Regions from separate parts of the Bacillus sp. F9_6S_D1_P_5 genome, predicted to be linked through region 1. Evidence: riboswitches for the same ligand, from Rfam matches in the RefSeq annotation. Region 1 holds a riboswitch; each other region holds the start of a gene.
The links. Region 1 has a riboswitch for S-adenosylmethionine ahead of ACUXEY_RS15665 (methionine ABC transporter ATP-binding protein). Riboswitches for the same ligand answer to the same signal wherever they lie in the genome.
Positions count from the first base shown of each region.

Region 2: linked by a shared signal. The riboswitch ahead of ACUXEY_RS02640 (M20 family metallopeptidase) and the one ahead of ACUXEY_RS15665 (methionine ABC transporter ATP-binding protein) in region 1 are both predicted to bind S-adenosylmethionine.
Region 3: linked by a shared signal. The riboswitch ahead of ACUXEY_RS05590 (bifunctional homocysteine S-methyltransferase/methylenetetrahydrofolate reductase) and the one ahead of ACUXEY_RS15665 (methionine ABC transporter ATP-binding protein) in region 1 are both predicted to bind S-adenosylmethionine.

Region 1 is NZ_JBTREW010000011.1:179,192-183,483, reverse strand. Features, by position in the region: gene pruA (L-glutamate gamma-semialdehyde dehydrogenase) at 1-1,137, shown strand, start outside; gene ACUXEY_RS15675 (hypothetical protein) at 1,313-1,462, shown strand; gene ACUXEY_RS15670 (cysteine hydrolase family protein) at 1,693-2,256, opposite strand; SAM riboswitch class I at 2,499-2,605, shown strand; gene ACUXEY_RS15665 (methionine ABC transporter ATP-binding protein) at 2,729-3,748, shown strand; gene ACUXEY_RS15660 (methionine ABC transporter permease) at 3,738-4,292, shown strand, end outside.
Region 2 is NZ_JBTREW010000001.1:533,100-537,391, reverse strand. Features, by position in the region: gene ACUXEY_RS02645 (MDR family MFS transporter) at 1-794, opposite strand, end outside; gene ACUXEY_RS02640 (M20 family metallopeptidase) at 1,119-2,324, opposite strand; SAM riboswitch class I at 2,413-2,514, opposite strand; gene ACUXEY_RS02635 (AAA domain-containing protein) at 2,590-4,292, opposite strand, start outside.
Region 3 is NZ_JBTREW010000003.1:158,618-162,909, forward strand. Features, by position in the region: gene metH (methionine synthase) at 1-264, opposite strand, end outside; gene ACUXEY_RS05590 (bifunctional homocysteine S-methyltransferase/methylenetetrahydrofolate reductase) at 264-2,096, opposite strand; SAM riboswitch class I at 2,167-2,276, opposite strand; SAM riboswitch class I at 2,480-2,589, shown strand; gene metI (cystathionine gamma-synthase/O-acetylhomoserine thiolyase) at 2,831-3,943, shown strand; gene metC (cystathionine beta-lyase) at 3,940-4,292, shown strand, end outside.

The sequences.
Region 1 (4,292 bases):
ATCGACTTTATGGAATATTATGGTCGTCAAATGTTAAAATTAAAAGACGGAATTCCAGTAGAAAGCCGTCCAATTGAATATAATCGTTTCTCTTACATTCCATTAGGAGTAGGTGTTATCATTTCTCCTTGGAATTTCCCATTCGCAATTATGGCAGGTATGACAACAGCTGCTTTAGTTTCTGGTAACACAGTATTACTAAAACCAGCTAGTACAACTCCTGTAGTAGCAGCGAAATTCATGGAAGTATTAGAAGAAGCTGGTTTACCAGCTGGCGTAGTAAACTTCGTTCCAGGTAATGGTTCTGAAGTTGGTGACTACTTAGTAGATCACCCTCGTACACGTTTCGTGAGCTTCACTGGATCTCGTGATGTAGGTATCCGTATTTATGAGCGTGCAGCGAAAGTAAACCCAGGCCAAATTTGGTTAAAACGCGTTATCGCTGAAATGGGTGGTAAAGATACAATCGTTGTTGATAAAGAAGCAGATCTTGAATTAGCAGCTAAATCTATCGTTGCATCAGCATTCGGATTCTCAGGACAAAAATGTTCTGCATGTTCTCGTGCAGTAATCCATGAAGATGTATACGATCACGTATTAAATCGTGCTGTTGAATTAACGAAAGAATTAACAGTTGCTAACCCAGCTGTATTAGGTACAAATATGGGTCCTGTTAATGATCAAGCTGCATTCGATAAAGTAATGAGCTATGTTGCAATTGGTAAAGAAGAAGGTAGAATCTTAGCAGGTGGCGAAGGAGACGATTCTAAAGGCTGGTTCATCCAACCAACAATCGTTGCTGACGTTGCAGAAGATGCTCGCTTAATGAAAGAAGAAATCTTCGGACCAGTAGTAGCATTCTGTAAAGCAAAAGACTTTGACCATGCACTTGCAATTGCAAACAATACAGAATACGGTTTAACAGGTGCTGTTGTTACTAACAACCGTGACCACATTGAAAAAGCACGTGAAGACTTCCACGTAGGTAACTTATACTTCAACCGTGGATGTACTGGTGCAATCGTAGGTTACCAACCATTCGGTGGCTTTAACATGTCTGGTACAGACTCTAAAGCTGGTGGCCCTGACTACTTAGCGCTTCACATGCAAGCAAAAACTACTTCTGAAACTTTATAAGAAATAGTAGAAGAGATCTTCGCAGTATGCGAAGGTCTCTTTTTTTTGAAAAACTTTTCATATGTGATTAAGATAGATATAAGTAGAAAAACTAATAAGGTTTACTTCAGTAAATAAGATATATTATATTTGTTGAATAGATTCTCTTTAAGGACAAGAAAAGTAGGTGAACAAAGTGGGAAAATATCAATTAGATTACAAGAGTCAGGTAGCTGTGGCAAAGTTTCATGAAAAACAGACGCCTGCCAAATTTGATAAAAAGCAGCAAATTGAAAATTTGCGTGCGGAGTATTTGAAAAAGAAGCAAAAACAAACAGATAAATAATAGGAGAGACTAGTTAATTTGAATTCAAAACACTTACCATATATTACCATTTGGTAAGTGTAACTAGCTAAACCCTATTCATATCGGGATAAACATGTAAATAGAAACAAAGCAACGAAAAAAGTTGACTTATTAGTCGCATTTTTTAGTATTCATTTTAAGGATTTCCTGTATAATACAATTTGAAAGAAAATCTATGGTTTGACAAGAAACACTCCTTTCGGTTTTGCTCACTGAAGGGAGTGTTTTTTTGTAGCTACAAACTCCGCTGTACTCATTACATTTGCATATACGCCATTTAAACTAGCCAAAATTGTGTTATGAATATAAACGGCTGGTATAGTAGCATTCTTAAAAGAAAGATCTTTTGTAGCACAAGCATCATGTATAACGGTACATTGAAGACCGAAATCAAAAGCAGCTCTTACGGTAGCATCGATACACATATGAGTCATCATCCCGCATACGACGACGTGCTCAATAGCTAAACGTTGTAATTGTTCTAGAAGATCGGTTTCGCGAAAACTATTTGGATAATGTTTGAGTATAACGGTTTCTTCTCTAAGTGGACGTACGCTTTCATGAATATGTACACCTTCTGTATTGGGTAGGAAAAAAGTAGCTTCATTTTTTATTGCTACATGTTGGATATGAAAAATAGGTTCGTTTTTCGATCTAAAGAGTTGTAGTAGCTGACCAGCATAGTCACTTGCCTCTACTGGATTACGCAATTCCATCTTTCCATGCGGAAAATAATCATTTTGAATATCAACGAGTAAAAGAGCTGTTTTCATATATTTATCTTCCTCCAATTTCATATTCAAATAATGGTATTCAATTTATAGAGAGGATTCTCCTTTTAAAAAAATATGAAGGAGAAGAATTTTACATAACTTTAAAAACCAATATTATATTGTAATCTTTTATTTGAAAATTTTAATAGAGAAATAATTAATATTTTTCTGAAAAATGTATTGACTCTTATTATTCTGAGTTCTATAATGAGAATTAATTAAACGACAATTAAATCGATACATTCTTATCCAGAGAGGTGGAGGGACTGGCCCTACGATACCTCAGCAACGGGTTTTTTAATACCGTGCTAACTCCAGCAAGCTTTATAAAAGGCTTGGAAGATGAGAAGATGTGACCGAGTACATATAAGTGCTCTCCTTCTTATCTTTATGTTTGATAAGAGGGAGAGCACTTTTTATTTTACCTCGAAAGCTCTACTTCAAGTTTTTACAGCATATAGGAGGGAAGAAAATGATTTCTTTTAACAACGTAAGTAAAGTATATGAATCAGGTGGGCAATCTGTTCATGCGGTGGAAGACGTAACATTATCAGTTGAGAAGGGCGAAATTTTCGGTATTATCGGTTTTAGTGGCGCTGGAAAGAGTACGTTGTTACGCCTAGTAAATATGTTAGAGAGACCGACGGCAGGAACGATTTCAATAGATGATAAAGATATTACATCACTATCGACGAAAGAATTACGGAAGCTAAGAAAAAGAATCGGGATGATTTTTCAAAGTTTTAATTTATTTAATTCAAGAACAGTGTCTGGAAATATTGCGTACCCATTAAAGTTAGCGAAAGTACCAAAGAATGAGATAAAAGAAAGAGTAAATGAGCTGCTGAAGTTTGTCGGGTTAGAAGATAAAGCAGACTATTATCCAGAGCAACTATCAGGTGGCCAAAAACAACGTGTTGGCATTGCTAGAGCACTTGCAACATCACCGGATATTCTTATATGTGATGAGGCAACGTCAGCTTTAGATCCAGAAACAACGACAGAAATTTTGAACTTATTAAAGAAAGTAAATCGAGAATATAATGTAACAATTCTTCTTATTACACATGAAATGCATGTTGTGAAAGAAATATGTCATCGTGTAGCTGTAATGGAGAAAGGGAAAGTTATTGAAGAAGGAAAACTGTTTGACGTTTTCACACAACCGAAAACAAAGACGACTCAAAACTTTGTGCGTTCTATTATTAATGATCATTTACCAGAAAGTGTTCTAGGGAAAATTCAAAATGGCGGACAGATTTATCGCTTAACATTTACTGGTGAAGAGACAGGGCAGCCAGTACTATCATATATCGCGAAAAACTATAACGTCGATGTAAACGTGCTTTACGGAAATATTATTGAACTTCAAAATGTGCTATTTGGAAATCTACTTGTAGAGCTACAAGGTGAGCAGAAAGAAATTCAAAAAGCATTACAACATCTAAGACTGCAAGTGCAGTTGAAGGAGGTAGAAGCTCATGCGAGTTGATTGGAGTATATTTTGGCCTCGCATAGTAGATGCGACGGGGGATACCCTCTTAATGGTAATCGTAACCCTTATATTCGCTACAATTCTTGGTATACCTCTAGGTTTACTATTATATGTAACGAGAAAAGGAAACTTTTTGGAAAATAAATGGGTCTTTTCTATTCTTAATATCATTATTAATACAATTCGTCCGGTTCCATTCATTATCTTCTTAGTAGCTTTAAGCCCACTAACAAGAAGTGTTATCGGAACGACGATTGGAACAGTAGCAGCAATCTTCCCAATGACGTTAGTTGCATCAATCGGCATTGCTAGAATGGTTGAAACAAATCTTGTTTCTGTTCCAAAGGGAGTCATTGAAGCAGCTCAAGCAATGGGGGCTTCGCCAATTAGAATTGTTTTTGAAATTCTTGTGCCAGAAGCGTTAGCGCCATTGATCTTAGGGGTTACATTTATGACAGTTGGTTTAATTGAATTTTCTGCAGTTGCTGGGCTTGTCGGTGGTGGCGGTCTTGGTGATTTAGCGATGACATATGGTTATCAA
Region 2 (4,292 bases), on a different contig from region 1:
GTATTACTTAGAGAGAATGAACCAGTACTCCATGAGAAAAGAGATTGTGTTGGTACAAATTCTTTTACATATAACGCAAGGTAAAGATCGAGTTGCATGAAAGCTATCATAATGAATATTCCAGCAACTATATAAAGAGCGAAAATTTTATCACTAAAGATTTTCGTATAATTATTCCATTGTTCTTTAAAGATTTTCGATATTTTGTTTTTGTCCCTATTATTTTTAGAAGCTTTTGGAAACGTTTCTCTAATTATGAAATAGATTGCTATAAAATAAATAAATGTAACAATTGTACAAGTCCATAACAATTCACTTCGATAATGAAAGAAGAAAAATGAACCTAACACTGGTCCAAATACAGCACCAATATTATTTGCTGTAACAAAAGTGGCAAAGACTACCCTTCTATCCTTTTCTGGCACTATATCAGCTATCATTGCAGAACTTGCTGGACTGTATATTGCCCCGCTAATTCCAATACCGATATAGGCTAAATAATTAATCCAATGTGAATGAGATAAAGCAAAAACCGCAAACATTGCTACTTGTATGATTGTGCCTAATAGCATGACAGGTCGACGCCCTAATCGATCAGCTAAATATCCACCTAACAAATTACCTATTATGCCTACAAGAGGTATAATTGCCATTAAAATTCCGCCAATTGCTTTACCAAAAGCATCGCTATAGTATATTGCCATAAACGGAAAATACATCCAAAACAATGTATTGAACATAGTTTCGCCAATCAATCTAGTTTTTAAATTTCTGTCCCAAGATAACCATTTCAACGTAATACATCCCCTATTTTAACTTGTCAAATATTCACTATACATTCTATAAACTGTCAGTCCAAGGGAAATATAATAACATAAATTGAATTTATTTTACAAATTAATATAGAAATATAAATTTTAATTACAACACATTCTCTAGTTATTATCCTTTAATGCAATTCGAACTCACAGATCACCGTTACTATTAAACTAGACTAGACCAGATTTAAGATATCACTAAAGAAATAAATGATTCATAAATAGAAAAGAACATTGATTTTTCAATGTTCTTTTCTATTATTTCTGCATATGAATTAGATTTATATTCGAAAAAGCGCCTTACCCTTGATTCCTCTGCGCCTCTTTAAACTCCTCCTTCACCTTATCTAACAATCCTTCTTCCGTAATTAATCGATACGCCGTATTTGCTAGTGCTTTTGCTGATGTAATTAACGCTTTGTCTCCAAGTTCTGAACGTGCTGCTTCTCTAAATTCATTCGTATGTGCAATTAAATCGTCTGAACCAATTTTAATGTACGGATGAATGGTCGGTACGACTTGACTTACGTTTCCTGCGTCTGTTGAGCCGATGCCAAATCTTTCTTTCCGATTTACGTCTTCACCTTGTAATTCTAGCTCTTCGGCTACGACTTCATTAAATGTTTTTGTTACGAGTAGTTCATCGATTTCATTTTGGAATTGATGAATTTTCACTTTCGTACCTGTTGCTAATGCTGCTCCCTCTGCGATATTTCTTACTTTCTCTGTTATTTCCGCACATCTTTTTCTCGTTGCTGCGCGGATGAAGAATCTTGCTGCAGCGTAGTCAGGAATAATGTTAGGTGCTTTTCCGCCCTCAGTAATAACGCCATGAATTTTCACATCTGACGGAAGTTGTTGGCGAAGTGCGTTAATGCTGTTATACAGCTGAATGACCGCATCTAATGCGTTAATTCCTTCTTCTGGTGAAGCTGCGGCGTGAGCTGCTTTTCCGTAAAAATGAAAATCAAGTGGATCGACTGCTAGTGATGGACTCGTTGTCGCTGTTTTTCCACTCGGATGAATCATAAGTGCCGCATCAATATCTTTAAATAAACCAGCCTTTACATAACTCGCTTTTGCACTACCGTTTGGTCCTCCTTCTTCAGCTGGTGTTCCAAACACGACAACTTCTCCCCCAATTTCTTCAAGCGTTTCTGATAATGCGATTGCTGCCGCAACGCTAATTGTGCCAATTAAATTGTGACCACACGCATGACCAAGTCCTGGTAAAGCGTCATACTCAGCTAAAAATGCGATAACTGGTCCTTGTTTTCCTGAGCTTTTTCGCGCGATAAAACCTGTTTCATGTCCAGCTATATTGTGCTGCAACTGAAACCCTGCGCTCCCTAGCAATAAACTTAACGTTCTTGATGCGTAAAACTCTTGGTTACCTATCTCCGGATTCGCATGAATATCATGACTTGTTTCTATGTACTTTTCCTTATTTCTTTCAATACTCTCTTCGATTGTTTTTCTTTGTGACGTTACTCCAGTAGCTCCCATTTTTCTTCCCCCTTATATTTTCACGTAAAAAAGCCTCTTTCTAAAAGATAGAAAGAGGCTTCTGCATATACAGTCAAAATGAGCTTCTTTCTTATCTTTCAAGTTACCTTGCTGGAATTGGCACAGTATTCATAATGAATCCGCTGCCGAGGTGTCATAGGGCCAGTCCCTCAACCTCTCGCGATAAGAATTTTCATAAAATTATATTAAATTACATTCATTCTAAGTTCATTCTGATTAAAAGTCAAGGAATTCCTATCCGAATTTACCGGATATCTAAAAACCCTTTTAATACACCAATTGTTTCTGGTGCTTGCAGTCTTGCACATACGTACGGAAATTCCGTACTACCTTCAAACATCATTTGGGATGTGAGTGGCGCGCCTGCCCAGAAGATTTCATCATCAATTACGATAAATGGGAATGCTTTGTTTTGTCTTTGTAACTTTACATTTTTTAATGGAACTGGTCCATCACTATACACTGTTATTTGCGCATTTGTACGCATTAATGCTTGCCATACTCGCTTATCCACTTGTTTTGTACTTGGAAGTGAAATAATAATTTTTCGTTTTGCGGCTAAAATATCTTTCAATAACCCTTTCGGCTCTTCAAGATTCATTTCCATAAACCAACGTAATCGTTTCGAAATTTTTCGCTCCCACAATTGTCTTGATGTCGTGCGATCATACACATCTCCGTGACGTTCTATATGAGCTGTTAATTGCGATAACGCTTGTTTTCTCGAAAGATTTTTACGCATATAATGACAATCTGATAGTTGAATGAACTTCCCTCTCGCCCTTGTCACTGCTACATTGACGAGGCGATGATTTTTATGGTCAAAGAATAATACACCAGGTCGTTCTTGCGGATAACTATCCACTGTATCAAATATCATCATATCTCTTTCAGACCCTTGAAACTTATGAACTGTTGCTGCTAAAACTGGTATATTTTGATATTTCGTTCTCTGCAATATTTCCCTGATACACGTTGATAAGAAACGGGATTGTGCTCTGTAAGGTGTAACAACACCGATCGATTGAACACCGTCTAACAATCCAATTAACATCATTTGCATCGCTACTAAACCAGACATAATGTTAAAACGAGAACCAGATGCAGCGTCTTTTAACGAAAAAGCGCCCATTAATCCCGTATCAAATAAAACACTCGCCTCATTTGCGAACGGTTGTAGTTGCGCAAGTTCTTTTCGCTCTGAAACAGACGGATGATCATATACTCTATTTTTATAAATAAATGAGTTTGTAAACTTCGAAATATCTGCATGCATACGCCTTTGCTCCTGCAACATGAAGAGGTTTGGATGTGCTTCTGATTTATTGACAGACTCAACAATTCCAGCATGATAAAACATATCTTCCCCAAGCCATTTTCGAACGAGTTCATGGTTCGCCATCGCAATTGGAGGTAACTGTAAAAAGTCCCCACAAACGACGATGCGTTTTCCAAGTGAAGCAGCTAATGCAATTTGCGGAACATATGCCATACTCACTTCATCTACGACAACTAAATCAAATGTACGCTCATAAATAAGTGAATCAATGGCACATTTCGATAAAGTTGCGCCGATTACTTTCGCATTTTCAATGTATTCTTTTTCTACTTCTTTAATTTTCGCTTTTTGCTTTCGAAGGTCACTTTCAATCTCTTGTATACGCTTCTTATCAGCAGAAGTCGCTTTATACGATAAAATCTTTTCGCGAAGATCTTGTCGTGTTTCTTCTAAATAGAGTCTTTCTTCTCCCCAAGATCCGTTCGTCGTTTCAACTAACTTCGACGCAAGTAACGTTTCATGATTTCGTATATGATCATGCTGGCTATAACCGTAACGAACAATTTCGCCAGGTGTCCATTTCTTTTTCTTCTCAATTTGCTTCGTTACTTCACTCATTAATACGTCCACTGCCGCATTACTATGAGCTAATACAAGTACCGATTTTC
Region 3 (4,292 bases), on a different contig from region 1:
TAAATGAGATAACTCATAATCACTTAGTACAATATTTGTCGCCCCAAATGTATTTGTTTCAATAATATCCGCTCCAGCTTCAATATAGGCTTTATGAATCTTTAAAATAACATCTGGTCTTGTTTCTACTAAATATTCATTACAGCCTTCGTACTCTTCTCCTCCGAAATCTTCCGCCGTTAAGTCCTCTTGCTGGATCATCGTTCCCATTGCACCATCTAATATTAAGATGTTATTTTGTAATTTTTCTTCTATACATTTCATCAATTAATACCTTCTTTCACTTCTTGCTTTTCTCTCACATATTTAACAAGATGTTCTGTAATTTCATATTTTAGAAATGGTGTAATAAGATAAATGCCGTTAAAATATTTCATCGCCGTATCGATCAATTCTTGTGAAATACGAATCCCTTCTTCAATTGCTGCTTCTTTCGTTTCATGTCCATCCATTCTCTCTCTTACTTCTTCAGGTAGCGTAATACCTGGCACCTCAAAATGAAGGAAATCTGCGTTCCGTTTACTTATTAGTGGCATAATCCCAATAAAAATAGGCTGCTTCAAATGCTTTGTCGCTTCATACACTTCTTCAATTAACGCGATATCATAAATCGGTTGCGTTAAGAAATATTCCGCTCCAGCATCTATTTTCCGTTCCATTCGCTTAACCGCTGCTTTTAAATGTCTTACATGCGGATTAAAAGCACCTCCCACTGAAAACCTTGTTGCTTGCCCTATTGATTTCCCTAAAATAGAACGCCCATCGTTCATTTCTTTAATCATTTTAATGAGCTCAATAGAGGACAAATCATATACAGAAGTGGCACCTGGAAAATCACCGACACGTGCTGGATCACCAGTTAAAGCTAACACTTCTTCCATGCCTAACGCTGATAATCCTAGTAAATGAGATTGTAATCCGATGACGTTATGGTCTCTACACGTTAAGTGCGTCAATACCGGAATATCGTGCTTCGTTAATAATGCTCCCATTGCCATATTCGAGACGCGAGGCGATGCCAATGAATTATCTGCTAGAGTAATAGCATCTGCTCCAGCTCTTTTCAAAGCTCTTGCTCCTTCAAAAAACCGCTGCGTATCTAACGTTTTCGGTGGATCTAATTCCACTACTACTGTCGTTTGTTTTTTTGCTTTCTCAGCTAAAGTAACATGAGCTTTCGAACGTTTCTCGTGTGTATGAACTACTTTCGGTCTTTGAATCGTATCCTTTTCTATTACAGGTGTAACATTTGCAATTGCACGTTTCATACTTTCAATATGTTCTGGAGTCGTGCCACAACAACCACCCAATAAACGAATACCTTGCTCAATAAATTTCGGTGTCATCGCTTCAAAATAAGCCGGACTTCCCTCATATACGTAACGTCCCTCCACATAATTTGGGAGACCTGCATTTGGGTATGCTGATAAGTAACCATTTTTCGGAATCGATATCATTTTAAAAGCTTCTGTCATATGAAGCGGCCCTAGTTGACAGTTCAATCCAACGACATTTGCACCATAATCTAAAAGCTGTTTTAATATTTCATTTACATCATTTCCATTTTGAGTCGTACCTGCCTCATGTAACGCTAATTGAGCTACAATTGGAATATTCGTTTGTTTTCGTAACACCTGAACAGCATGAAGTAATTCAAACTCATCATAGAAAGTCTCTAATAGTAATCCATCAACCTGTTCTTCTAGTAAAGCACTTGCCTGCTCAAGTAACATAAATTCTCTTTCCATATCAGTTGTCGTAACAGCTCCAATATGTTTCATACCACCGATTGTTCCTAAAATAGCGTTTCTGTCTGTAACAGATGCTTTCGCCAGTTTGACTGCTGCTCTATTAATTTCAGTAACTTGATTTTCTAAACCATACATACGTAATTTCGCTTCGTTTGCTCCGTACGTATTTGTTTGAATCACATCAGCCCCAGCAGCTACATATTGCTTATGAATCGATATAATTAAATCCGGATCAGATATATTCAATTCTTCAAAACTACTTTGCAAACCGTGTGAATGTAATAACGTCCCAACCGCACCATCACCTATTACAATTCCTTTCGATAATAAATCTAGTAATTTCACCAATCTCCCTCATTTCTATCAATATAAAAACCCCCTCTTCACTTTGAAGAGGGGGACATAATTGGTCCTCCTCTTATTATGCAAAACACTCGTTTTGCAGGTATTAGCACCGTTTCAAACATTTCGTTTGAAGGTTGCCGGGTTTCACAGGGCCTTTCCCTCCACCGCTCTCAATAAGAGTTTGTCTTTATTATTTTATTTATGTAGCTAAAAGGAAATGCGTTCCCCTTTTAACAATGTTTGTTAATTTTTTAATAAATTTAGCACGCACAAATGCAAAAGTCAATGACACTTGCGGAAAAATAAAAATTATTTAAAATAAAGTTGCAATTCAATTATCTTTTGTTGTAAAGTTAAAAACATAATAAAATTTCATACGAACATTCTTATCTAGAGAGGTAGAGGGACTGGCCCTATGACACCTCAGCAACCATTAACATTTGTTAATAAGGTGCTAATTCCAGCAAATTGTGAAAGATTTGACAGATGAGAAGAAGACTCTATTCAAACCGAAAGCCTTCTTCTTAGAAGGCTTTTTTTATTTTCCCCCGCTATTTGAGGGCAGTAAGATTCCCAACTCAAAATTCAGCTGGAACAAAGAAGTTAGGTGGGAATCAACTGCCCGTAAAAGCCCGATTGGTGAGGGCTGATAATTAGTGGGGATGAATCCCTCACTGATTAAAGTTTCACTTTACATTCACTTAATTGTTCATTTAAAAAGGAGGAATTTTCACATGTCAACTATTGAAACGAAACTAGCACAAATCGGAAACCGGAGCGAAACTACAACAGGAACTGTTAACCCGCCTGTTTATTTCTCAACTGCTTATCGTCACGAAGGAATTGGTAAATCTACTGGCTTTGATTATTCAAGAACTGGAAATCCAACTCGTGGTCTTTTAGAGCAGGCAATCGCAGACTTAGAATACGGCGAACAAGGTTATGCCTGTAGCTCCGGAATGGCGGCTGTTCTCCTCGTCCTTTCGCTATTCCGTTCTGGAGACGAACTTATTGTATCTGAAGATTTATACGGCGGGACTTATCGATTATTTTCTGAGCATGAAAAAAAGTGGAACGTTCGATGTAGATACGTAAATACACAATCTATTAAACAAATTGAGCAAGCTATCACAACTGAAACGAAAGCTATTTTCATAGAAACTCCAACTAATCCATTAATGCAAGTTACTGATATTACCGCAGTCGCAACTGTAGCGAAAAGACACGGACTACTCCTTATTGTAGACAACACATTCTACACGCCTTATATACAACAGCCCTTAACAGAAGGTGCTAACATTGTACTGCATAGTGCAACGAAATATTTAGGTGGGCATAACGATGTGCTAAGCGGACTTGTCGTTGCAAAAGGAAAGGAACTTTGTGAGGAAATCGCCCATTATCATAATGCATCCGGTGCGGTCTTAAGCCCATTTGACTCATGGTTATTAATCCGCGGTATGAAAACGTTAGCGCTTCGCATGAGACAACATGAAGAAAATGCAAAAGCAGTTGTCGCTTATTTAAATGATGAAGACGGGGTGACAGATGTATTTTACCCTGGAAGAGGCGGCATGATCTCATTTCGTCTGAAAGATGAAACGTGGATTAATCCATTCTTACAATCTTTATCCTTAATTACATTTGCTGAAAGTCTCGGTGGTGTTGAAAGTTTAATGACGTATCCAGCAACGCAAACACACGCTGATATTCCTGAAGAAATCAGAACAGAAAACGGTGTATGTAATCGTCTTCTTCGATTTTCCGTTGGCATTGAAAATAGTAACGATTTAATTCAAGACTTACAACAAGCCATTACACTTGTAAAAGAAGGTGTAAGAATATGAGTTATTCTATAGATACACTCTTACTACACAACCAATATAAACATGACTCACAAACAGGAGCTGTTAACGTTCCCATTTATAATACATCAACATTCCACCAATTTGATGTAGATACGTTCGGGAAATATGACTATAGTCGCTCTGGCAATCCAACACGTGAAGCGCTTGAAGATATCATTGCTTTATTAGAAGGCGGAACAAAAGGGTTTGCGTTCGCGTCAGGAATTGCAGCGATTTCTACTGCATTCCTCCTCCTTTCACAAGGTGATCACGTACTCATTTCAGAAGACGTATACGGAGGAACTTATCGAATTATAACTGAAGTTCTCTCCCGTTACGGTGTTTCACA